One region of the Sphaerisporangium krabiense genome, then DNA from elsewhere that is predicted to be linked to it. Evidence: riboswitches for the same ligand, from Rfam matches in the RefSeq annotation. Region 1 holds a riboswitch; each other region holds the start of a gene.
What was found. A riboswitch is a leader RNA that binds a small molecule or an ion and turns the genes downstream of it on or off. The one in region 1 is predicted to bind cyclic di-AMP.
Positions count from the first base shown of each region.

Region 2: linked by a shared signal. The riboswitch ahead of BJ981_RS27145 (CHAP domain-containing protein) and the one ahead of BJ981_RS12365 (C40 family peptidase) in region 1 are both predicted to bind cyclic di-AMP.
Region 3: linked by a shared signal. The riboswitch ahead of BJ981_RS24345 (C40 family peptidase) and the one ahead of BJ981_RS12365 (C40 family peptidase) in region 1 are both predicted to bind cyclic di-AMP.

Region 1 is NZ_JACHBR010000001.1:2,766,630-2,773,807, forward strand. Features, by position in the region: gene BJ981_RS12350 (L-aspartate oxidase) at 1-425, shown strand, start outside; gene BJ981_RS12355 (type III pantothenate kinase) at 425-1,207, shown strand; gene BJ981_RS12360 (helix-turn-helix domain-containing protein) at 1,913-2,077, shown strand; gene BJ981_RS12365 (C40 family peptidase) at 2,125-3,198, opposite strand; cyclic di-AMP (ydaO/yuaA leader) riboswitch at 3,204-3,398, opposite strand; gene BJ981_RS12370 (amino-acid N-acetyltransferase) at 3,781-4,353, shown strand; gene BJ981_RS39110 (RDD family protein) at 4,556-5,845, shown strand; gene BJ981_RS12380 (hypothetical protein) at 7,009-7,152, shown strand.
Region 2 is NZ_JACHBR010000001.1:6,191,734-6,198,911, forward strand. Features, by position in the region: gene BJ981_RS27140 (ABC transporter substrate-binding protein) at 37-1,377, opposite strand; gene BJ981_RS27145 (CHAP domain-containing protein) at 1,766-2,482, opposite strand; cyclic di-AMP (ydaO/yuaA leader) riboswitch at 2,494-2,645, opposite strand; gene BJ981_RS27150 (hypothetical protein) at 3,349-4,335, shown strand; gene BJ981_RS27155 (DUF6716 putative glycosyltransferase) at 4,350-5,615, shown strand; gene BJ981_RS27160 (ATP-binding protein) at 5,599-7,178, opposite strand, start outside.
Region 3 is NZ_JACHBR010000001.1:5,547,220-5,554,397, forward strand. Features, by position in the region: gene BJ981_RS24335 (MFS transporter) at 201-1,505, opposite strand; gene BJ981_RS24340 (ArsR/SmtB family transcription factor) at 1,502-2,077, opposite strand; cyclic di-AMP (ydaO/yuaA leader) riboswitch at 2,512-2,672, shown strand; gene BJ981_RS24345 (C40 family peptidase) at 2,755-3,327, shown strand; gene BJ981_RS24350 (peptidase MA family metallohydrolase) at 3,517-4,422, shown strand; gene BJ981_RS24355 (M48 family metallopeptidase) at 4,487-5,782, shown strand; gene BJ981_RS24360 (glycosyltransferase family 4 protein) at 5,779-6,909, shown strand; gene BJ981_RS24365 (IclR family transcriptional regulator) at 7,057-7,178, opposite strand, start outside.

The sequences.
Region 1 (7,178 bases):
TGCGCGCCCTGGAGAAGTACGCCGTCAGGTGCGGCGGCGGGACCAACCACAGAATGTCCCTTTCGGACGCGGCCTTGATCAAGGACAATCACGTGGTGGCGGCGGGTGGGGTCGCCGAGGCGTTCCGCGCGGTACGGCAGGCGTACCCCGGACTGCCGATCGAGGTGGAGATCGACCGGATCGACCAACTCGAACCCGTGCTGGCGGAAGGGGCGGAGGAGATCCTGTTGGACAACTTCACCGTCGAGGACCTGGCGCTGGCCGTACGCCTGGTGGACGGCAGGGCGCGCCTGGAGGCCAGCGGCGGTCTCACGCTGGAATCCGCGCGTGAAGTGGCGGAAACCGGTGTTGACTACCTAGCCGTGGGGGCTCTGACCCACTCCGCCCCCGCGCTCGACCTCGCTCTGGACCTTCGGGGGGCTTGATGCTGCTCACGATCGACGTCGGCAACACCCACACCGTGCTGGGACTCTTCGAGGGTGAAGAGGTCATCGAGCACTGGCGCCTCGCCACCGACGCGCGGCGCACCGCCGACGAGATCGCGGTCGTCCTGCAGGGGCTGCTCGGCCAGAGCCCCCTGCTCAAGGGCGCCGACATCAGCGGCATCGCCATCTGCTCCACCGTCCCGTCCGTGCTCAACGAGATGCGCGAGATGTGCCGGCGTTATTACGGCGACGTGAACGCCGTCATCGTCGAGCCGGGCGTGCGCACCGGGGTCCCCGTGCGCATGGACAACCCCAAGGAGGTCGGCAGCGACCGCATCGTCAACGCGCTCGCCGCCATCACCCTCTACGGCGGGCCCTGCGTGATCGTCGACTTCGGCACCGCGACGTCCTTCGACGCGGTTTCGGCCAAGGGCGAGTACGTCGGGTCCGTCACCGCCCCCGGGATCGACATCTCCGTGGACGCCCTGGCCGCGGCGGGCGCGCAGCTGCACAAGGTGGAACTGGTGCGCCCCCGCTCGGTGATCGCCAAGAACACCGTCGAGGCCCTGCAGGCCGGCATCATCTACGGCTTCGCCGGCCAGGTGGACGGCATCGTCGAGCGCATGGCCCCCGAGCTGGCCACCGACCCCGACGACGTCACGGTGGTGGCCACCGGGTCGCTCGCCTCGCCGGTCGTGGACGAGGCCCGCTCGATCGACGTCCACGAGCCGTGGCTGACGCTCATCGGCCTGCGGCTGATCTACAACCGCAACACCAACTGACGTTCCGGCCGGGCGCCCCGGCCCGGGGCGCCGTGCCTCCCGGGATTCGACGCGTCGACGATGCTTTCGGTCGGTCGCGCGCCGATAACGAAGACCCGCCCGTTCGCGGCGCGCCGATGACGTGCGCGTGATGATCGGCCGCCTGGTGGAGATCGATATCGAAGCCGCGCCCCAGGGTCGCGGGCCGATTACGCCGCCGGTGACCCAGAGGGGAATGACCCCCGTGACACCGCGCGCACGCCTCCGTGTCCAGCCGAAAAAGGTGGGAAAGGACCTGTGATTTCACGCGGAATTATGGCTGGAGAGGCGTTGATCTTATATGCCCGGCGTGGGGTGATCCGGCGTGTCCTGCCCGCCGACCTGCCACGGACCAGCGCCGCGGGGCCCTCGCCGCGTCCCGGCGCCGGTGCCGTCCAAGATCGTTTTGCGGGTCGACCTCCGGCTATGGGTTCGCGAACATGTCATGAGTAGTTCACATATGCACTGGTATGTCAATCGTGGTGGTAACGACTATGCGGGGCCGGTGCTTGACGACCTTTGAACGTGGCGTTTACCGTTCCTGACGGGCGGGCTAGAAGCATTCGAGTATGTTGCCGAGTTCGTCGTGGGGGAGGACACCCGATGGCGTATCCGGATCTGGTTTCCCGAGGGAATGACATTCACCCGGGATCAGACGGCGTGGGATTGAGCGATGATGATCTTCTCTTGCTCGCCGAACTGGCCAAGGGCGTCACCGTCGACCGTGTCGGCCGGCGGCTGGACGTGAGCGGCAGGACGGTCCGGCGCCGCCTCCGGGGCATCTGCGACCGCATCGGCGTGGCCACCGCCATCGAGGCCGTGGCCTGGGCGGCGCGCCGGCGGCTGATCTAGCCCCCGGCGCCCCCGGCCCGCCCGCCACTTCCCGCGCCGTCGCCGTGTCAGTCGGCGATGCGCACGGCCCCGGCGAACGGACGGTTGCCGAGCGGGGCGACCCTCACCACGTCACCTGTGCGCGGGGCGTGCACCATCATGCCGCCTCCGATGTAGATGCCGACGTGGTGCAGGTCGCTGTAGAAGAAGACCAGGTCACCCGGGCGCATATCCTCGCGCGAGACGTGGGTGCCCGCGGTCCACTGGTCGCCGGTGTAGTGCGGCAGGCTGATGCCCACCTTCTGGTAGGCCCACATCACCAGGCCGGAGCAGTCGAAGGTGCTCGGGCCCGCGGCGCCCCAGACGTACGGCCTGAGCTGCTGGGTCAGCGCCCACTTGGTGGCCTCGGCGGCCTTGCCGGTCCCCGGGATCGGGATGTCGATGCGGGTCGCCCTGCCGCCCGACTGACCGGTCTGCGCGAGGGCGCGCTTGAACAGCGAGCTCTCGGTCTTGGCGATCAGCCCGCGGATCTTGTCGCGCTGGGTGGACAGGCTGGTGACCAGCTTCTTGACCTCGACCTCGCGCGCCTTGGCGCTCGCCTTCGCACGCTCGGCGATCTCCATGGCCTTGGTGATCTGCGCGACCTCCTCACCCTGCTGCATCTGCAGGGCGTAGGTGGTCGCCGCGCGGTCCAGATAGCCGTCAGGATCGCCGGACATGGCCAGCGCCAGGGAGGAGCCCACCCCGCCCGTCATGTAGGCGTCCTGGGCGAGCAGGCCCGCCCTGCGGCGCTTCTCCTCGAGGTCGGTCTGGCTCTTGGTGAGCGTCTTCTTGGCCAGGTCCGCCGAGCGCTGGGCCTGCTTGAGCCGCTCCTTCTGGCCGTTGTACTGCTCGGTGAGCGACTCGATCTGGTCGTACAGGTCCTCGACCTGCTTCTTGAGCTGGCTGAGGCTCGGCTTGGGCTCGGCGGTGGCCGCCACGAGCGGGGTGCCGAAGGTGAGCACCGTCAGGGCGGTGGCGATGAGCGCGATGCGGCGTGTCAGCCGCCGGGGCATCGCGCCGGCGAGCCGGGCACGCGTCGTGTGTTCGCGGGGGCGGGCGTGCCTGCCCGCGCTCTTTCCAGGCGTGCGCCTAGGCTGCACCAACAAGCTCCTCTCCTCGGCCGCTTACCGGGTTAGCTGACGGGTTCGGGCCGGAGCAGCCCTACCGAGTTCGCGATCATGGAGAACCTCCATGCCTCCCTCTCGGATTCACCCCAGGAACGACGGCTCGCGTGGGCTCGGCCCGCGCGCCGGTTGGGTCCCCGGCTCCCTGCCGCACGGGGACGCGGCCGGGATTAGGCGGCGCGGCCACCGCGGGGGCGATGACCGGCATCGACGCTGGACACTAGTGCAGCGCGGGTTCCTGCTCAACCAGAACTGCGGATTCTGTTGAGCTTTCACAACTGAGCCGTCACAGGACGATCACGCCCGGACGGCTGACCGACCCACTTTACCGTGCGTTTACGGCTCTTCGGCCGTGTCTTGGCGTCGGCGCCCGCAGGTGGGCGACTGTGCGGAACCTCAAACGATGCCCAGGTGGATCCCATGGGCACCAAGTGTGCGCAACCTCACCTGGGGTCACCCGCGTGCGCACACGCCCCCGGTTTCGGACGGCCCGTTATGCGCGGCTGTGGGACGGCACGGCAGGCGGGCCGCTCGCCGGGCCGGATACGCTGGCGCTTCATGGAGCAGGTCGTGGAGTTCGTGCCGTCCGGCGGCACGCTCGTGGTGCGACGCGCCCGCACGCCCGACGTCCGGCGGATCAGGCGTCTGGTCGACGCCTATTCCGGCGACGGCCCCCGTCTGCTGCGCAAGTCGACCGTCACCCTTTATGAGGACGTCCAGGAGTTCTGGGTGGCCGAGCGGGACGGCGTGGTGGTGGGCTGCGGCGCCCTCCACGTCCTCTGGGAGGATCTCGCCGAGATCCGCACCGTCGCGGTCGACGACTCCTGCCGCGGCCTGGGCATCGGGCATATGATCGTCTCCGCGCTCATCGAGGGGGCGCGCGAACTCGGCTTGCGGCGGGTGTTCTGCCTGACCTTCGAGGTGGATTTCTTCGCCAAGCATGGGTTCATCCCGATCCAGGGCACTCCGGTCTCTCCTGAGGTGTACGCCGAGTTGCTCGACTCCTACGATGAGGGCGTAGCCGAATTTCTCGATCTTGAACATGTCAAGCCCAACACCCTCGGCAACACGCGCATGCTTCTCCATTTGGTCCCACGCTCTGACCAGCGTGGTGACCTGATGGAAAGGTGACTGTTGATGCCGCTGTCGCTACGTTGGGCAACACCACAGCATGCGTGTCTGACATATGTCGCATGCGAAGCCGAAGTGAGGTGACACGGTGAGCACCGGACAGCCGCCGTACCCACGCGATGAGCCGGGGGGCAACGCGTCCTCCGGCTCCCCGTATGGGCAGCACAACGCAGATCGGTCGCTCCCCGGCGCCGATCCGGAGGTGACGGTCGTCCACCGTCCCCAGCCGACATCGGAACACCCCAACCAGTCCAGCCAGTCCAACCAGTACGGCCAGCAGTCCTATGGCCAGCAGGGCTACGGGCAGTCGCAGTACGGCCAGGGCCAGCAGGGCTATGGCGACCAGGGATACGGCCAGCAGCAGGGCTCTGGCCAGCAGTACGGCCAGCAGCAGGGTTACGGGCAGCAGGGGTACGGCCAGTCCCAGGCGAGCTCGGGCTACGGCCAGCAGGGCTATGACCAGCAGGGTTATGACCAGCAGCAGGCGTCGTACGGTCAGTCCGGCCAGCAGGGCTACGGCGACCAGGGATACGGCCAGCAGCAGGGCTATGGCCAGCAGTCCCAGTACGGGCAGCAGGGTCAGCAAGGCCAGCAGGGTCAGCAGGGTTACGGCCAGCAGTCCCAGTACGGCCAGCAGGGCCAGGATTACGGGCAGCAGGCCCAGTACGGGCAGCAGAGTTATGGCGAGCAGGGCTATGGCCAGCAGTCCCAGTACGGGCAGCAGGGTCAGCAAGGCCAGCAGGGTCAGCAGGGTTACGGCCAGCAGTCCCAGTACGGCCAGCAGGGCCAGGATTACGGGCAGCAGGGCCAGTACGGGCAGCAGGGTTACGGCGAGCAGGGTTACGGCCAGCAGGCGCAGTACGCCCAGCCCGGTTACGGCCAGCAGCCCGGCTACTCCGCCCCGGGGTACGGTCAGGCGGGGTACCCGCAGACCCCCGGCGGCTACCAGCAGCCTTACGGCGTGGCGGGCGCGGTTCCCCCGGGCGCGCCGGCTCCTCTGGCCGAGTGGTGGCAGCGGCTCGTCGCCCGCCTCATCGACGGCGTGATCCTGGCGATCCCCACGTTCATCCTCAGCGCCATCGTCACCGCGATCCTGGTCACCAGCGCGTCGATGGATCCCTCCACGGGCCTCTCGGTCGTGGAGAGCGGCGTGTTCGTCGCCTCCCTGGTGAGCGCGCTCCTCATCGGCGTCGCCTACGTGGCGTACGAGTTCCTCATGCTGAAGCAGCGCGGCCAGACGCTCGGCAAGATCGCCATGGGCATCAAGGTCGTCCCGGTCGGCGGCGCGGTGGACTCGCGGCTCGCCACCGACGTCGTCGGCAAGCGGGCGGTCGTCATGATGGGCCCGCAGCTCATCCGGTGGATCCCCGTCGTCGGCTGGCTCGCCAGCATCTTCGCCCTCGTGAACGTCCTGTGGCAGTTCTGGGACAAGCCGCTGCAGCAGTGCCTGCACGACAAGGTCGCGAACACGATCGTCATCAAGGTCAAGTAAGGCCCGGCAAGCGGGTCACGTCCGGGGCCGGAGGCGCGTCCTCCGGCCCCGACGCATGTCCGGAGACCTTCGGGGCAGTGCCGCCGGAGCGCGGGGTACGGCCGTCGTCCCCGAATCGTGATGCCGAGCTTGGCGAATCGGTAACGGACAGACCTGTATGTGCGATAGGACCTTGCACGAACCAGAACCACCTTCGCTTGCCGCGAAAGGCGATGAGATGACCGCAGAACCGTCCCCGCCGGCCGGTCACCCCAACATGCCGCCCTTATCCCCTCAAGAGGCGCACGGAGCCCCTCAGGGCTTCTCGTGCGGCCATCCCCGTACCCGAAGGCCCGTTTCCCCTCCCGCGGGTGTCGCCACGCCGCCCGCCTCCGTAGCGCAAAGGCGCGGCGGCTCGCCGCGCGGCCCGTCCGGGACCATGTTGCAAGGGTCCCAAGGCTTCCAAGGGTTCCAAGGAAGGTTCGTGCCCTCCCGCAGCCGGCCCTGACGCCCGCCGGCCTTACTTCTCTCCCGCGATTCCCCCGCCGGCAAAGGCGGAACCGATCGCGCCCGCGCGTCCCGCGACGGCGCCAATGCGTTCGGCGCGTATACCGCCTACGACTATGCGTCGCATTCCACGGGCCGCCCGGCTCGGGGAAGAAGGTGATGAAGATCCGTCTTGCCGGGATCGGCGGCGGCGCCCGCACGATTCCGCGGCGCCGCGAAGCACCCCGCCGACTTCCGCGTGGCGGCGCTTCTCCGCCACATTCCCATGCCCGGATGGCCGGTCTCACTTCGCCCACGCGGTCGTGGTGCTAAAGAACGGACAAGCCACCGCCTCCGGTGCCGCGCGGTACGCCCGCGGGCGCCGTTGTCGTCATGGAGGCCCGATGGGATCGGCATTTTCGGCGTGGGCGGGCGTACCGCGGGCGCCGCGTCCCTGTTTTCAGGGGATCGTCATTACGCGGACATCCGGTAAGACGGCTGACGAGATCGGGAAAGCCCTGGAACGGTCCTTCGGAGGGCTTTGGGCGCCGCCCCGCAACCTGCCCTGACCTCCTGTGGGGATAGAGTCGGATCCTGACTCCCCGATCAGGCGACCGTGGTACAGGACCACGGGGCACCGTGTGACAATTAGCGTAGGGGACAGGTGAATGCCCGCCCCCCGCGTGGAGCGAGGATCAATGAGCGATGTATTGTCCGCCTTGATACCGCCCGGCGTGGTCGCTGCGGTGGTCATCGCAGCCGTCGTCAAGCTGATGCGTTCCGAAGGCGCGGGCCGGCGGGAGGCGGCGGAACCTCAGGAGAAGTCCGAGCCTTCCGGCTGACCCCGTGGGGGCCCGGTCCGCCTTCC
Region 2 (7,178 bases), 3.4 Mb from region 1:
ACGGTCGATGGGCGGAGCCGGTGGCGGGGGCGGCGGTCAGCGCGCCGCCTTCTCACCCGCGGCGACGAACTTGTCCCAGGCCTCGGCGTACGGCACCGAGCCCTGGTCCATGCCGGTGATGACCTGCTCCACCTCGCGCTTGACCTGCGCGTGCCGCTCACCGAGGAACGTCGGCTGGAGCGACTTGATGGACGGTCCGAAGATCTTGCCGAGCGGCGCGTCGTTGAAGTAGGGGTTGGTCGCGCTCTGCAGCGCGGGGTCGTCCTGCGCGGCCAGCGTGCTCGGCAGGTTGCCGCCCTCCTTGAACGCCATGAGCTGGGCCTCGGGACCGGTCAGGTAACTGGCCAGCTCGGCGGCCTCCTTGGGGTGCTTGGACTGCTTCGGCACGGCGAGCCAGGAGCCGCCCCAGTTGCCGCCGCCGCCCGGGACGGTGGCGACGTCCCACTTGCCCTTGAACTCGTCGCCCGCGGTGCCGGAGACGACGCCGAGCATCCAGCCGGGGCAGCCGAGGGTGGCGAACTGCGACTTCACGAAGCCGGTGTTCCAGGGGTCGGTGAAGTTCTGCAGCTTGGCCGTCAGCCCGGCCTGGCTGATCTTCTGGGTGAGGTCGAAGGCCGTCTTCACCGCCGGGTTGGTGCCGGCGATGAGCTTCTGGTCGCGGTCGAAGTAGGTGACGTTGCCGTTCTTGGCGGCCTCCTGCGACAGCACCACGTTGTAGATGGTGTTGACGCTGTCCACGAACTTGGTGTCCTTGACCTTCGCCTGGAAGTCCTGGCCGGCCTTGATGAAGGCGTCCCAGCCGCCGCTCCACAGCTTGGAGACCTCGTCGCGGCCGGTGGGCAGCCCGGCCTTCTCGAACAGGTCGGTGCGGTAGCAGATGCTCATGCCGCCGACGTCGGTGCCGAGGGCGAAGAGCCTGCCGTCGGCGGTGAGGCCGTTCTCCCACTTCCAGGCGGGGAAGTCGGCCTTGCGGGAGTCCAGCCCGTACTGGCCGAGGTCGGTGAAGAACTGCGGGCGCGCCTTGGCCAGGCCCATGCCGCCCTCGTCGATGCCCACGACGTCGCCGGCGCCGGTGCCCGACTGGAGCCACTGGAGCATCTGGGGCCAGTAGACGTTCTCGAAGCTGTCGGTGAGGTTGGTGTACTTGACCTGGACGCCCGGGTGCTCGGCGTTCCACTTCTCGACGGCGGCCTTGTAGCCGAAGTTGGTGCCGCCGCCGAAGGTCTGCAGCGTCAGCGTGATCTTCTCCGCCGGCGCGGCCGACGAGGTGCCCTCGGCGGCGGTGCCGCCGGAGGAGCAGGCGGCGGTGACGCCGAGCGCGGCGGCCATCGTCATCGCGGCGGCGAGCTTCCCGCCGCGGCGCGCCTTGTGGTTCATTTCCGGACCCCTCTCGGTGGTTGCCCGTCAGTGGGAGGTGCATCGAGGGCCGGCCCCGGCGGTCGGGCCCCGCGATGTGGCTGGAACCTCGTCCGTGGTCCCACGAGCGGCCTCGTGGGCGAGGTTTGGGAGCGCTCCCACGAAGGGTCGCCGATCCGCAACGCCGCCGTCAATACGCTGAAACATAACTGTTACGCCGGGTTATGCGCCGGGCCGCACGCGCTTCCCGGAGTTTCTGGGAGCGCTCCCATAGCTCGTGGTGAAAAAGGCCGTACGGCCCGGCGAAGCGGGAAACGCCGGGCCGTACGGCCGGGGAGGACGGGCGCTCGCGGGGAGGCGGGGCGCGCCGCTGGTGGTCCTGGGGGCCGCCGCGCGGGCGGCCGGGGGCTCAGGCGGCGTAGTTCGGGTAGCCGTACCCGGCGACCGAACCGGTCGAGCGGGTGCGGACCTCGACCTTGCCGTTGCCCGTGTTGCCCTCGATGGTCTTGATGGTGCCGTCGCCGTTGTCCTTGACGACGAAGCCGACGTGCTCGATCGCGTCGACGCTCTTGGTGCCGTTCCAGGCGAAGAACGCGACCGCGCCGGGCCTCGGGGTCTCGCCGTAGCGGCCCTGCTGGGCGAACCACTTGGCGTGCGCGACGGTGTAGGCGTCCGAGCCCATGGTGTCCTGCATGCCGAGCTGCTCGCCGACCCAGGAGACGAACATGTCGCACCAGGGCGCGTTGGCGTAGGCGCCGATCGTGCCGCCGTCGCGGGCGACGGTCTCGCGGGCCCGCGGGCTCTCCATGTACCAGCTGTGGAACTTGGTGCCGCCGCCGTAGGCGTTCTCGCTGATGCCGACCTGGCTCTCGGCCAGCGTCAGGAGCTGCTGCGCCGAGACGTGCCGTGCCCCGGAGGGCGCGTGGAGGCCCTCGGCCAGGTGGGCGGCCTCGTTGCCGGCGACCTTGGCGACGCCGGTGCCCCCGGGCCCGGTGTCGGCGTTGGCGGCGAAGGCGGCGCCCGTCACGAGCTGGGCGGCGACCAGGCCGGCCAGCGCGTAGGCCTTGAGGTGGTTCTTCGGGGCATCCTGAAGCCGATGTACGAACTTGTCGAAGTTGTCGAACATGGACAAGTGGAGACTCCTTCCACGGCCGCCTACCGGGTTAGCTGACGGGTTCGGGCGTGGAAGTTCGCCCTACGGAGCGTCCGTGGGAATGGCGCCCCGATTCACCCCGGGGAGATAAGTGGGTCCCCGGCTCCGCACAGGGCGGACTCGGCGGTGCGCGCGCCGGGGGGAGAGGGATCTCCCAGAGGACCGGCCGCGCTATGCAAGCTCCACGGCATGAAGAGGCCGTCCGATCCGGACGTTCCCCCGCCAGGAGTCCACCCACCGTAATACATCGGACAAACAGATGCAAACAGGACAAATCTCTGGTCTGGATCGGGGATCCGGGACGCCAAGCAGCGCGGGGCCGGTGATCGTGGGCCGCGCACGACCCGCTCTTTACCTGCGACGATCCGCCCATCGTACGGATCAGGCGCCGGCCGCCGAGCGCTCTGGGACTGATGTGACCTGCGAGACACGGTGGCAGGAAATGGATATCCGGGCGGGGCGGCCATCGGATTGTCAAGGCCCCGGCGAACGTCCCGAGGGGGTTGCCGGACGGCCCGGCGTCGCCTATGACGGAAGGGCGGGGACGCCTCCCGGCCGCCCCCGCGCGTGTGACCCCCGAAGCCGGGAACGGAGGTGATTCACCCCCCGAAGGGGCTCCGAGGACGGGTTCGGCACCGGCCGGGCGGTTCGGCCGTTTCCTGTCGTATGAGGCCCCTGTGGCGCCACGCGCACGGTCCCGCGTCCGTTGATCTGGACCTGGTCCAGCGGCCGTAAGACCGTGTTCACCGGTTGTTACCTCACGCGTCGCGTCACGCGGCTACCTTGCTTGCGTCGTGAAAGCGTCAATCCCCGGCGTGGAGAGGAACGGTCGAAGCCGCGTGCGGGAGCAGGGGTCGGCCGTCGCCTGGGTGGAGTCACCCCTCCAGCTGCTCTGCGCGGTCGAAGCGCGGCACGCCGGAGTGGCGGGACCGGAGATGCGCGTGGTCACCCGCGCCAAGCTCCCGGCCCTGCGTGTCACGCGCACCGAGCTCACCTCGCTCGACCTGCCGCCGGGACTCGCCATCGAGACCGCCTCCGGCCGCATGCCCCGGCCGGGACGCCGCGCCGCCTGGGTGCTCGGGGACGCCTTCTCCGGCCGCGTGCAGCTCACCTCGCTCACCGCCCTGCCGTCGCGCATCGTGCTGGTGGACGACGGCCTCGCCACCATCCGCGTCCTCGAGCAGCTCACCTCCCGCGCCGGCACGTCCCTGCTGCGCGCCCGCGTCCAGGCCACCCCGTCGCGGCGCGCCCTCGGCCTGGCCGCCGCGCTGCGCCTGCGGGCCGCCGCCCGCGCCGGGCGTCTCACCGTCTTCACCGCGCTGCCCGTCCCCGCCGGCCTGGCCGCCGCCGTGCGCCGCCTCGGCGCCGAGCTGATCACCCACGACTTCGCCTGGCTGCGCTCCCAGCCCGCCGCCCGGCACCCCCGTCCCCGCGAGGACACCGTCGTGCTCGGCACCTCGCTGGTGCGCAACGGGCTGATCCACCGCGACCGGTACCTGTCCTGGCTGTTCGCCCTGAAGGGCCCGCTCGCCTACTACCCGCACCGCCGCGAGGACCCCGGCGACCTCGCCGCCGTCCGCGACCACCCCGGCGTGACCGTGTACGACGGCGGCGTCCCCGTCGAGATGACCCTGCGCGACCTGCGTCCGGGGCAGCGCGTCCTCAGCCTTCCGTCCACGGCGGTGACGTCCCTGCGCGTCCTGTTGTCGGCACGCGGCGTCCCCGTCGAGACGGTGGACGTCCCCGACGACTGGTGGACGCCCTCCGCGTCGGTCTCCCTCCGATCACACCTCCAGATGTTCGCGCACGAAAGGGCTGCTCCTTGAGCCGGGTTCTCGCCGTGGCCGATTCCGATTCCTACCTCAAGTGGGCGGCGGGCCTGCTCGACCAGTTGCCGGAGGGGTGGTCCTCGACGCTCGCCGTCGTGCGCACCCCGATCGTCCCCTCGCCCGCCCAGATCGCGGCGGCCGTCAGCGGCACGCGCGCGGCCGGCGGCGAGCCTCCCGCGGTGGTCTCGGCGCGGGCCGTCCGGCGGCTCGCCGAGCGGCTCAGGCCCGATGCCATCCTCGTCGCCTGCACGGGTCCCGTCGTGGACGTCCTGGTCAGCGACGTGCTGGACGACCTCAGCCCGCGGCCGGTGTTCGTGTCCGGCCTGCCGGGCATCTCGATCCCCGCCACCGAGAAGGCGTGGATGTTCCGCGGCGGCTGCGACCTGTTCGTGGTCCACAGCGGGCACGAGGTCGAGGAGTTCGGCCGCATCGGCAAGGACCTCGGCGCGGCCGGCGTCACGGCCCTGGCCCGCCTGCCCTACCTCGACGGGCTCCTGAAGGCCGCCACCCCAGCCCACCCCGTTCCCCTGGACGCGGCGCCCTCCCTGGCCGCCTCCCTCGCCGAGGACCCGGTCACGCCGGCCGGGCGGCGGGTGGTGTTCGCGACGCAGGCCAAGGTGCCCAAGCGCCGCGAGGACCGCGAGAGCGTCCTGCTCGCCCTGAACGACCTGGCCGCCGCGCGCCCCGACCTGGACGTGGTGGTCAAGCTGCGCGCCCTCACCACCGAGCGCCAGACCCACAACGAGCGCTACCACTACGAGAGCCTGTGGGCGTCCCTGGAGGCCGCGGGCGCGGTGCGGCCGGGGGCGGTGCGGTTCGCCGTGGGGCCGATGCACGAGCACCTGGCCGAGGCGGCGGGCTTCGTCACGGTCAGCTCCACGGCCGCCCTGGAGGCCATCGCGGGCGAGGTCCCGCTGCTGGTGCTGTCCGACTTCGGGGTCAGCGCCGAGATGATCAACCTGGTGTTCGAGGGCAGCGGCTGCCTCGGCACCCTGGAGGACCTGGCGCGCGGCGGGTTCCGGCGGCCCACGGCGGCCTGGTGCGACGCCAACTACTTCCACGACCGCGCCGCGAGCGACTGGATCGCCCGCCTGGACGCCCTGGTGGAGCAGGCCCGCACCACCGGCCTGCCCCCGGTCAGGCCGCTCCTGGACGGCCCCGCCCACGCCGCCTCGCGCCGCCGCGCCCGGCTGCGCGTCGAACTGCCCCCGAACGTCCTGCGCGCGGGCTACCGCGCCAGCCGCCGCATGCGCCGCTACCTCAAGGCCCTCCGCTAGCGCGGTGACCGGTAACGATCACTCGCGGCACCGTGGTCGTTCGCGACCGGGCCTCGGCGGCCCAGTGGGGCGCGTTCCAGCGGTCGGCGATGGCGGCGGCCCTGGCGAAGTGGGCGGCGGCCTCGTCGTCGCGGCCGAGCAGCAGCGCCAGCTCGCCGAGCGTGTGGGCGACCGGGCGCACGGCCAGCGACAGGCTGGTGGCGCCGGCCGGAGGACCGTCGCGATGGGGGAGCAGGGCCGCGTAGCACTCCTCGGCGGCGCCGGTGTCGTTCAGGGCGATGACGGCCATGGCGCGCAGGGTGGTCAGGAAGGTGAAGAAGAAGTCGGGCCGGATCGGGCTCGGTGACGTGCGGGCCCGGCGTGCCTCGTCGCCGCGGCCGGCGGCGTGGAGGGCGAGCGCGAGCAGGTCGGCGACCATCGGGCCGAACGCCTCGTGGAGAGCGCGCACGTCGTCCAGGTGGTCGCCGAGCGTGCCGTCGTTCAGCCAGATCGCCGCCCGCGCGAGGCCGATGAAGCCGGCGTGCACCGATCCGGCGCGTTCCATGCGTTCGGTGGCCTCCCCGTAGAGGCGCTCGGCGTCGGCGAGCCGGCCCTCGATGAGCACCAGGGCCGCCAGCGCGATCTCGGCGGCGCCGATCGCCTCCGGCATCCGGTAGGCGCGGGCGAGCTCGAGCGCCTCCTCGGTCACGCGGCGCATCGTCGCCGGGTCGTTGGCCGCGGCGGCGTTGGCGGCCTGGCTGAGCAGCCCGGTGACGCGGTAGACGGGCAGGTCGTGCTCGACGCCGATCTCCACCAGCTCGCGGGAGTACTCCTCCCGCCCGGGGTCGCCGGCGAGGACCAGGAGCGCCGCGGCCCGGAGGCGGGGATCGGTGGCGAGGTCGAGGGCTTCCCGCGCCGCCGCCATGGCCGTCGGATCGTCCTCGCCCACCAGCTCGTTGGCGTACGCGATGAGGAGGCGGGACCGCACGCCGGGGGCGAGGCCGGTCCGCTTGAGCAGGCGGCCGAGGCGGCCGACGACGGGACGGTCGACCGTGCCGTACGTGCGCGCCCGCCAGGGAGTGGGCTCGGTCCAGGCGGTGAACGCGGCGATCATCAGGTCGTCGCGGCCGATCGACTCGGCGTACTCCACGGCCTGCCGGCGCGTGTCCCTGGCCGCGGCGACGGCTCCGGCCCTGATCTGCGCCCGGAGCAGCCTCCCGAGCAGGCCGACGCGCTCGTCCGGTTCGCTGGAGTTGGCGACCGCGTCGGTGAGGAGGGCGGCCGCCACGTCGTGCGCGTAGCGCGCCTCGGCCAGCTCGGCGGCCCGCACGCAGTAGCCGGCGGCCTTCGGCGATCCCGCCCGCGCGTAGTGATGGGCGAGCGCCGCGACGTCGCCGGTGCCCTCCAGGGCGGCGGCGATCCTGGCGTGCATCCTCGCGGCGCGCAACCGGCTGACGTCGGCGACCAGCGTGTCCCTGACCAGCGCGTGAACGAACCGGACGCGCCCCGGCGCCGGCTCGTCGAGCAACCCGGCGATGACGCCCGCGTCCAGCGCGTCCAGCACGCCGTCCCCGTCGGAGTCGG
Region 3 (7,178 bases), 2.8 Mb from region 1:
ACCCGCAGAATATCCCGATATAAGCCAAATTATGCGGCTTAGGGGTGCTCGGCATTCCCGGGGTCGCGGGCGCGGATTCGTTGAACGGTCGTGCGGTCATGGTGACATTTGATAAGAAATGAGCACTCTTGATCGGGCGTCCGGACGTCCCTGTGACTCGGGCCGCGCGGCCCGTTCCGGTCCTGGAACGGGCCGGTTTCTCACGCCTCGGCGGCGGGTGCCGTAGGCAGGTCGCGGTCGCGCCGCAACGGCCCCGCGAACAGAATGAGGCCGCTCAGGGCCACTCCCGCCATCGCGACCCACATGGCGGGGCGCACGCCGAGCGCGTCGCCGAGCGCCCCGGCGGCCACGGCGCCGACCGGAATCGTGCCCAGGTTGACGAACTGCATCGTGACCGAAACCCGGCCGAGCAGATGGCGCGGGCAGTACGCCTGCCGGAACGCGCCTTTGATCACATTTCCCGCCACGACGCCCGCGACCACCATCAGGGCGCCCGCGACCCCTAGGGCCAGCCACGGCCCGGGACGCGCGGCGGGGAGCAGCAGCCCGAACGGCGTGCACGCCACCTCGCAGACGATCAGGGCCCTGGCGCTGCCGAGGCGGCGGGAGATCCAGGTGGCCAGGGCGGCGCCCGCGACGCCGCCGACGCTGGTGGCGGCGATCAGGCCGCCCGCCGTCCCGGCGCTCACACCGACGTCGCGCACCAGGAAGACCACGAGGATGGCCTGGTAGCCGACGAGGAACAGGTTCGACATGGCCCCGAACAGGGTCAGGACCCGCAGGTAGGGGTCGCGCAGGACGAACCGCATGCCCTCGCCGATCTGCCGGCGCAGCGTGGCCGTCTCGCGCACCGGGGCGGCCGCCTCGCGCGCCCGCATCGCGAGCAGGCAGACCGCGGAGATCACGAAGGTGGCCGCGTCGGCGAGCAGGCCGGCGACCGCGCCGAACGCCTGGGCGGCCAGGCCGCCCGCGCCCGGGCCCGCGACCTGGGCGGCCGACTCGCCGCCCTGGAGCTTGGCGTTGCCCTCCCGCAGGTCGGCCGTGGCGACCACCGAGGGCAGCAGGACCTGGTAGGCCGTCTGGAAGAACACCTTGGCGGCGCCGGCGACCAGGGCCGCGGCCATCAGGTGGCCGATGGTGAGCACGCCCAGCCACGCGGCCACCGGGACGCTGCAGAACGCCAGCGCCGACACCACGTCGCAGGCCAGCATGACCGGGCGCCGGGGCAGCCGGTCGACCCAGGCGCCCGCGGGCAGGCCGATGAGCAGCCAGGGCAGCCAGGCCGCGGCGGTCAGCACGCCCACGGCCAGGGCGTCGGCGTGCAGCACGGTGACGGCCACCAGGGGCATCGCGACGCTGGTCACCGAGCTGCCGAACGCGCTGGAGGTCTCGCCGATCCACAGCAGGCGGAAGTCGCGCTCGCGCAGCAGGCCCCCGACGCCGCGGCGCGCGGGGGAGCGGCCGGAGGGGCCCGGCTGCGGGGATCGCGCCTCCAGGGCGTTCATGGCCGCCCCGGGACGCCGAAGGCGAACAGGAACACCGGGTCCCGCCGGGCGCCGTCGTCGGGGACGTCACGGGCCGCCCAGCGCTCGAACAGGGCGATGACCTCCCCGCTCAGCTCGGCGAGCTCGGCGGGCGTCAGCCGCAGCCACTTGTCGGCGGAGAAGGGCGCGTTCTCCCAGGCCGCGCGCTCGTCCTCGGTCATGGCGTAGTAGGCGCGGACGATGCCCACGTGGTGGTCCAGGTTGATCGACTCGGCGGCGCCGGCCACGGCGGCCGAGGCGGGGTCGGACTCGAAGTCGCGGGTGGACCACCGGAGCGACGCCGACACCAGGCGCCACCAGCGCTCGCGCCGGTCGCGGGCCAGCTCGGGGGCCTCCTCGACCAGCTCTCCCGAGGCGAGGACGCGCAGGTGGTGGCTGACGTTGGCCACGGCCTGCCCGGTGTGGTCGGCCAGCATGCTGGCGGTGCAGGGCCCGTAGACCTTGAGCGCGTCCATGAGGCGGCGCCGCAGGGGGTGTGCCAGGGCGGCCAGCACGCGGGAGTCGGTGATCTGCCGGACGTTCTCGTTCTCCATGGGTCCCACGCTGGCATGGGCAACACTCCTTGCGCAAGAGCCATTGCTAAAGACCTCTTGCGTATTGACATCTCTGGAGAGGCCCGCAACCGCCGATCCGGCCCGTCAAGATCAAGAACTGGTGGGACGGATGTGACGGATGTGACGAAGGTCGGGCCCTGTTTCCACGCATGTGAGAGGAATCACATTCGGGTAACAGAGGGCATTGATATCCAGGCGTTATCGGTTAGTGATCAGTCGTAATGATCTACGTTGTGCTGACCCACCCTTTGCTGGAATTTCGCAATCTGTGTAGCTTCTGGGCCGCGGCGAGCAACGCCATGCCGTCGCGAACGAGGGCCGATCCGCAAGATCGGCCGACGCACCACCCATCCATTCGGCCGTCGTCGCCGGCGCATGCCGGCGAAACCGGGGACCCGACAAGGAACCCACCCCTCGGCGGCCTGCCGAATCCGTGCGGCAAGGAGCACGGAGCCGGGGACCCAATTGACCTTCCACCCGGGAGGTCGGGGGTGAATCGGCGCCTCGCGCGCCGTAGGGCTGCTTCCCTGCCCGAATCCGTCAGCTAACCCGGTAGGCGTAAGTGGAAGATCCTAGGAGCGATCCTGTCCAGCACCACCCCTAGCCCCCGCCTGCCCCGAATCGCCAGGTTCTCCTTCGGCGGCGCCGTCCTCACCGTGTCGGCCTCCGTCGCCCTGGCGGCCCTGCAGGTCCCGGCGGCGCACGCCGCCACGCCGGTCACCCCCGTCGTTCCCCCGGTCGCCACGGCGGAACCCGCCGCGGCTCCCGAGAGCGAGGCGGCGGCGACCACCACGGGCTCCACGGCCGCGAAGACCTCCAAGACCAAGAAGGCCAAGAAGACCAAGCTGACCAGGGCCGCGCGGCAGCGCGTCAAGGCGCGCACCGCCGTGGCCGTCGCCAAGCGGCAGATCGGCGACCCCTACCGCTGGGGCGCCGCCGGCCCCGGCGCGTTCGACTGCTCGGGTCTCGTCCTGTACTCCTGGCGCAAGGCCGGCGTCAAGCTGCCCCGCGTCACCGGCGCGCAGTACCGCTCGGTGCGCAAGAAGGTCGCGTGGAAGAACCTCAAGCCGGGCGACCTGATGTTCTTCCGCGGGCTCGGCCACGTCGGCATGTACGTGGGCCACGGCAAGATGATCCACTCCCCGCACAGCGGCGCGCGGGTGCGGATCGACAAGCTCAACGGTTACCGCAAGGGCAGCTTCGTCGGAGCCGTCCGCCCCGGCGCGTGACCGGTCCCGGCAGGCGCCTCCGCGCGGCCGTCTCCCCGCGGACGCCCCCGCGCTGAGCGCACCAGGCCGTGAAGGCCCCGTCCACCCTCACCCCTCGCGGGCGGACGGGGCCTTCACGTTCCCGGCGCCCGCCGCCCCTGCCCGTCCCGGGCCGCGTTGGCGGGGCGGGCCGCCCGGTAGATTGCCCGCATGCGCGTCGTCCGGCTGGGGGCCTCACTCGCGGGCCTGCTGGCGGCCCTGAGCGCGCCGGCGGCGGCTCCGGCGCTCTGGGACGCCCTCCCGGCCGCGCCCGGGGCGTCAGCGGCGCTCTCCGGCGCGCCGGCCGTCCCCCGGGCCGCCACCGCCGACCCGGGAAGGCTCGCGCGGGCCGCGGTGGCCGAGCGCCCGGACGTCTGGGCGGGCGCGAGGATCGTCATCGGCGAGCGCTCCGTCGTGGTCGGTGCGGCACGGACGGGCGCCGCCGAGGCGGCCGATCTGGCCCGCAGGGCCGACCGTGCCGCCCGCGTCGTGGCGCGGCTGGCCGGGCCGGTGCGCCCGCTGGTGCTGCTGCCCGGCACGACCGCGCAGGCCGCCGCGCTCGCCGCGCCGGCCTCGGTGCGCGGGCTCGCCGCGGTCGCGGCCGTGGACCACGTGATCGTCGAGCCGGGCGCGTACGCGCGGCTCAGCGACGCCGGGCGCGACGTCGTCCTGGCCCACGAGCTCACCCACCTCGCCACCGGCGCGGCCACGGACGCCCGCACGCCCAAGTGGCTCATGGAAGGCTTCGCCGACTACGTCGGCTACCTGGACTCGGGCATCCCCGCGCCGGCGGCCGCCGCCGAGCTGGCCGCCGAGGTGCGCGCGGGCCGGCGCCCGATCGCGCTGCCGGGCCCGCAGGCCTTCGCGCCGGAGTCCCCGCGCCTGGCGCAGGCGTACGAGGAGGCGTGGCTCGCCTGCCGGTATGTCGTGGCCCGTTACGGTGAGCGCGCCCTCGTCGCCCTCTACCGTGAGTTCAGCGGGGGCGGCGCGCCGGGCGCGCTTCCCCGCGTGCTCGGAGTGAGCGCGGAGCGGTTCACCGCCGCCTGGCGCGCCTACGTGGTGGCGGAGCTGTCGTGACCGCCCGCCGCACGCGCGCCCGGGGCCGTCGTGACCGCGCGGCACGCAGGAAAGGCTGGTATCGGTGGCGGAGCTGACCGAGGAGACCCGCCCCGGCGGGCGGGCGGGCGGCGGAGCCCGGGCGGCGGGCGTCGCGCTCGTGGCGCTCGGCGCGGTCATGGCCGCCGTCGTCGCGCTGACGACCCCCTGGGACCCCTTGGGCGGCGCCCCCGCCGTGCCGGCCGACCCCGCCCGCGACTTCACCCCCGCGCAGATCTCCCGGGCCGCCGCCTTCGACGCCGCCGTCAGCCCGCCGTCCTACCTCTCGCTGGCCGTGACGCTGCTGGTGGCGGGCGCGCTGGTCCTCACCCCGGTGGGGGCGTGGGCGGTGGGCAGGCTCAGGGGGCCGTGGTGGCTGCGGGCCCTGGCCGGGGTGCTGCTGCTGTCCGCGGTGACGCTGCTGCTCAAGTGGCCGTTCGGCATGTGGTACGAGACCCGGCTGCGCGCGTACGGGCTGTCCACGCAGGGCTGGGCGGGGTGGTCGGCCGACCGGCTGAAGAGCTTCGCCGTGCAGACCGTGCTGGTCGCCGTGATGATCCTCGCGGTCGTCTGGCTGGCCCGCCGGCTGCCGGCCCGCTGGTGGATCCCCGCCGCCGCGGGGGCCTTCGTCCTCACCGTCGCCGCCTCGTTCGCCTACCCCGTGGTCGTGGAGCCGCTGTTCAGCGACTTCAAGCCGCTGCCGCGCGGGCCGCTGCGCGCCGAGCTGATCGCCATGGCCGGCCGCGACGGCGTCCCCGTCCGTGACGTCCTGGTCGCCGACGCCTCCCGCCGGACCAGCGCGCTCAACGCCTACGTCTCCGGCTTCGGTGCGACCCGGCGGGTCGTCGTCTACGACACGCTGCTGCGGGCTCCGGAGAAGGAGGTCGTGCTGGTGGTCGCGCACGAGCTCGGCCACGCCCGCGAGGACGACGTGCTGTACGGCACGCTGGTCGGCGGGCTCGGCGCCGCGGCGGGCGCGTGCCTGCTGTACCTGGTGGCCGGCGCGCCGGCGGTGCGCCGCCGCGCCGGGACGCCCTCGGTGGGCGACCCGCGGTCCGTGGGGCTGCTGCTGGGCCTGATCACGCTCGCCTCCGTGCTGGCGGGACCGGCCGAGAACGTGGTGAGCCGGGCGATCGAGGCCAGGGCGGACGTCCACGCCCTCGACCTCACCCGGGACCCGGCGACGTTCGTGGCGATGCAGAAGCGGCTGGCCGTCACGAACCTCTCCGACCTGTCGCCGGACGCCGTGGACTACCTGCTGCACGCCTCCCACCCCACGACCCCGCAGCGCATCGCCCTCGCACGCGCCTGGGCCCGCGAGAACGGGCTGCCCGAGCCGTGAACCCCCGGGGCCGCGTCCTCATCGTCACCAACGACTTCCCGCCGCGCCCGGGGGGCATCCAGGCGTTCGTGCACGCCCTCGCCGAGCGCCGGCCGCCCGGCTCGACCGTGGTGTACGCCTCGCGCTGGCCCGGCTGGGAGGAGTTCGACGCGCGCCGCCCCTACCGGGTGGTGCGCCACCCCACCTCGCTGATGCTGCCGCTGCCCGGCGTGGCCCGGCGCGCGGCGGCGCTGGTGCGGCGGGAGAAGTGCGAGACCGTGGTGTTCGGCGCCGCGGCCCCGCTCGGCCTGCTGGCACCGGCGGTGCGGGCGGCGGGGGCGCGCCGGGTGGTCATGCTGACCCACGGCCACGAGGCGGCCTGGGCGGGCACGCCGCTGGCGCGCGGCGTGCTGGCCAGGATCGGCGCCCACGCCGACGCGATCACCTACCTGGGCGAGTACACCCGGGAGCGGCTGGCCCGGGTGGTGCCGCCGTCCCGGCTGGTCAGGCTGGCCCCGGGCGTGGACACCGAGCTGTTCCGGCCCGGCGCGGGCGGGGCCGGGGTGCGCGCCGAGCTGGGCATCGGCGGCAGGCCGGTGGTGGTGTGCGTGTCGCGGCTGGTCGCGCGCAAGGGCCAGGACACGCTGGTGCGCTGCTGGCCCGCCGTGCTGCGCGCCGTGCCCGACGCGGTGCTCTTGCTGGTCGGCGGCGGCCCGTCGCGGCGCGCCCTGACGCGGCTGGTCGCGGCGCGCGGGCTCGGCGGCTCGGTGGTCATCACCGGGCCGGTGCCGTGGAGCAGCCTGCCCGCCTACTTCGACGCCGGGGACGTGTTCGCCATGCCCTGCCGCACCCGGCTGCGCGGCCTGGACGTGGAGGGGCTCGGCATCGTCTACCTGGAGGCGTCCGCCACCGGGCTGCCCGTGGTCGCGGGCCGCTCGGGCGGCGCGCCGGACGCGGTGCGCGAGGGGGAGACGGGCCTGCTGGTGGACGGCGACCGCCCCGAGCAGGTGGCCCGCGCGCTCGCCGTGCTGCTCAAGGACCCGGACCGGGCCCGCGAGATGGGCGCACGCGGCCGGGCGTGGATCGAGCGGGAGTGGCGCTGGGACCTGGTCGCCGGGCGGTTCTCCGAGCTGCTGACCGGCGGGTGACCGGGTCATCGCGTTCGCACATGTCAATCGCGAGGGTGTGCACTCGCTCCGACATGTTCCCCCACGCTCGCACACGACCGCGCCGGGCGCGGGTGGCCGATCGGGGCCGGCCCCCTCTGCCCGGCCCCGATCGGCGGCCCCGCGGGGTCAGCGGGTGGCGCCCAGCTTCCTGGAGACGCGCAGCGCCGCCTCGGCCACCAGCGGCCCGAGCTGGCGCACCCGGGCGGCCGTGATCCGCGAGGTCAGGCCGGAGACGGAGATCGCCGCGG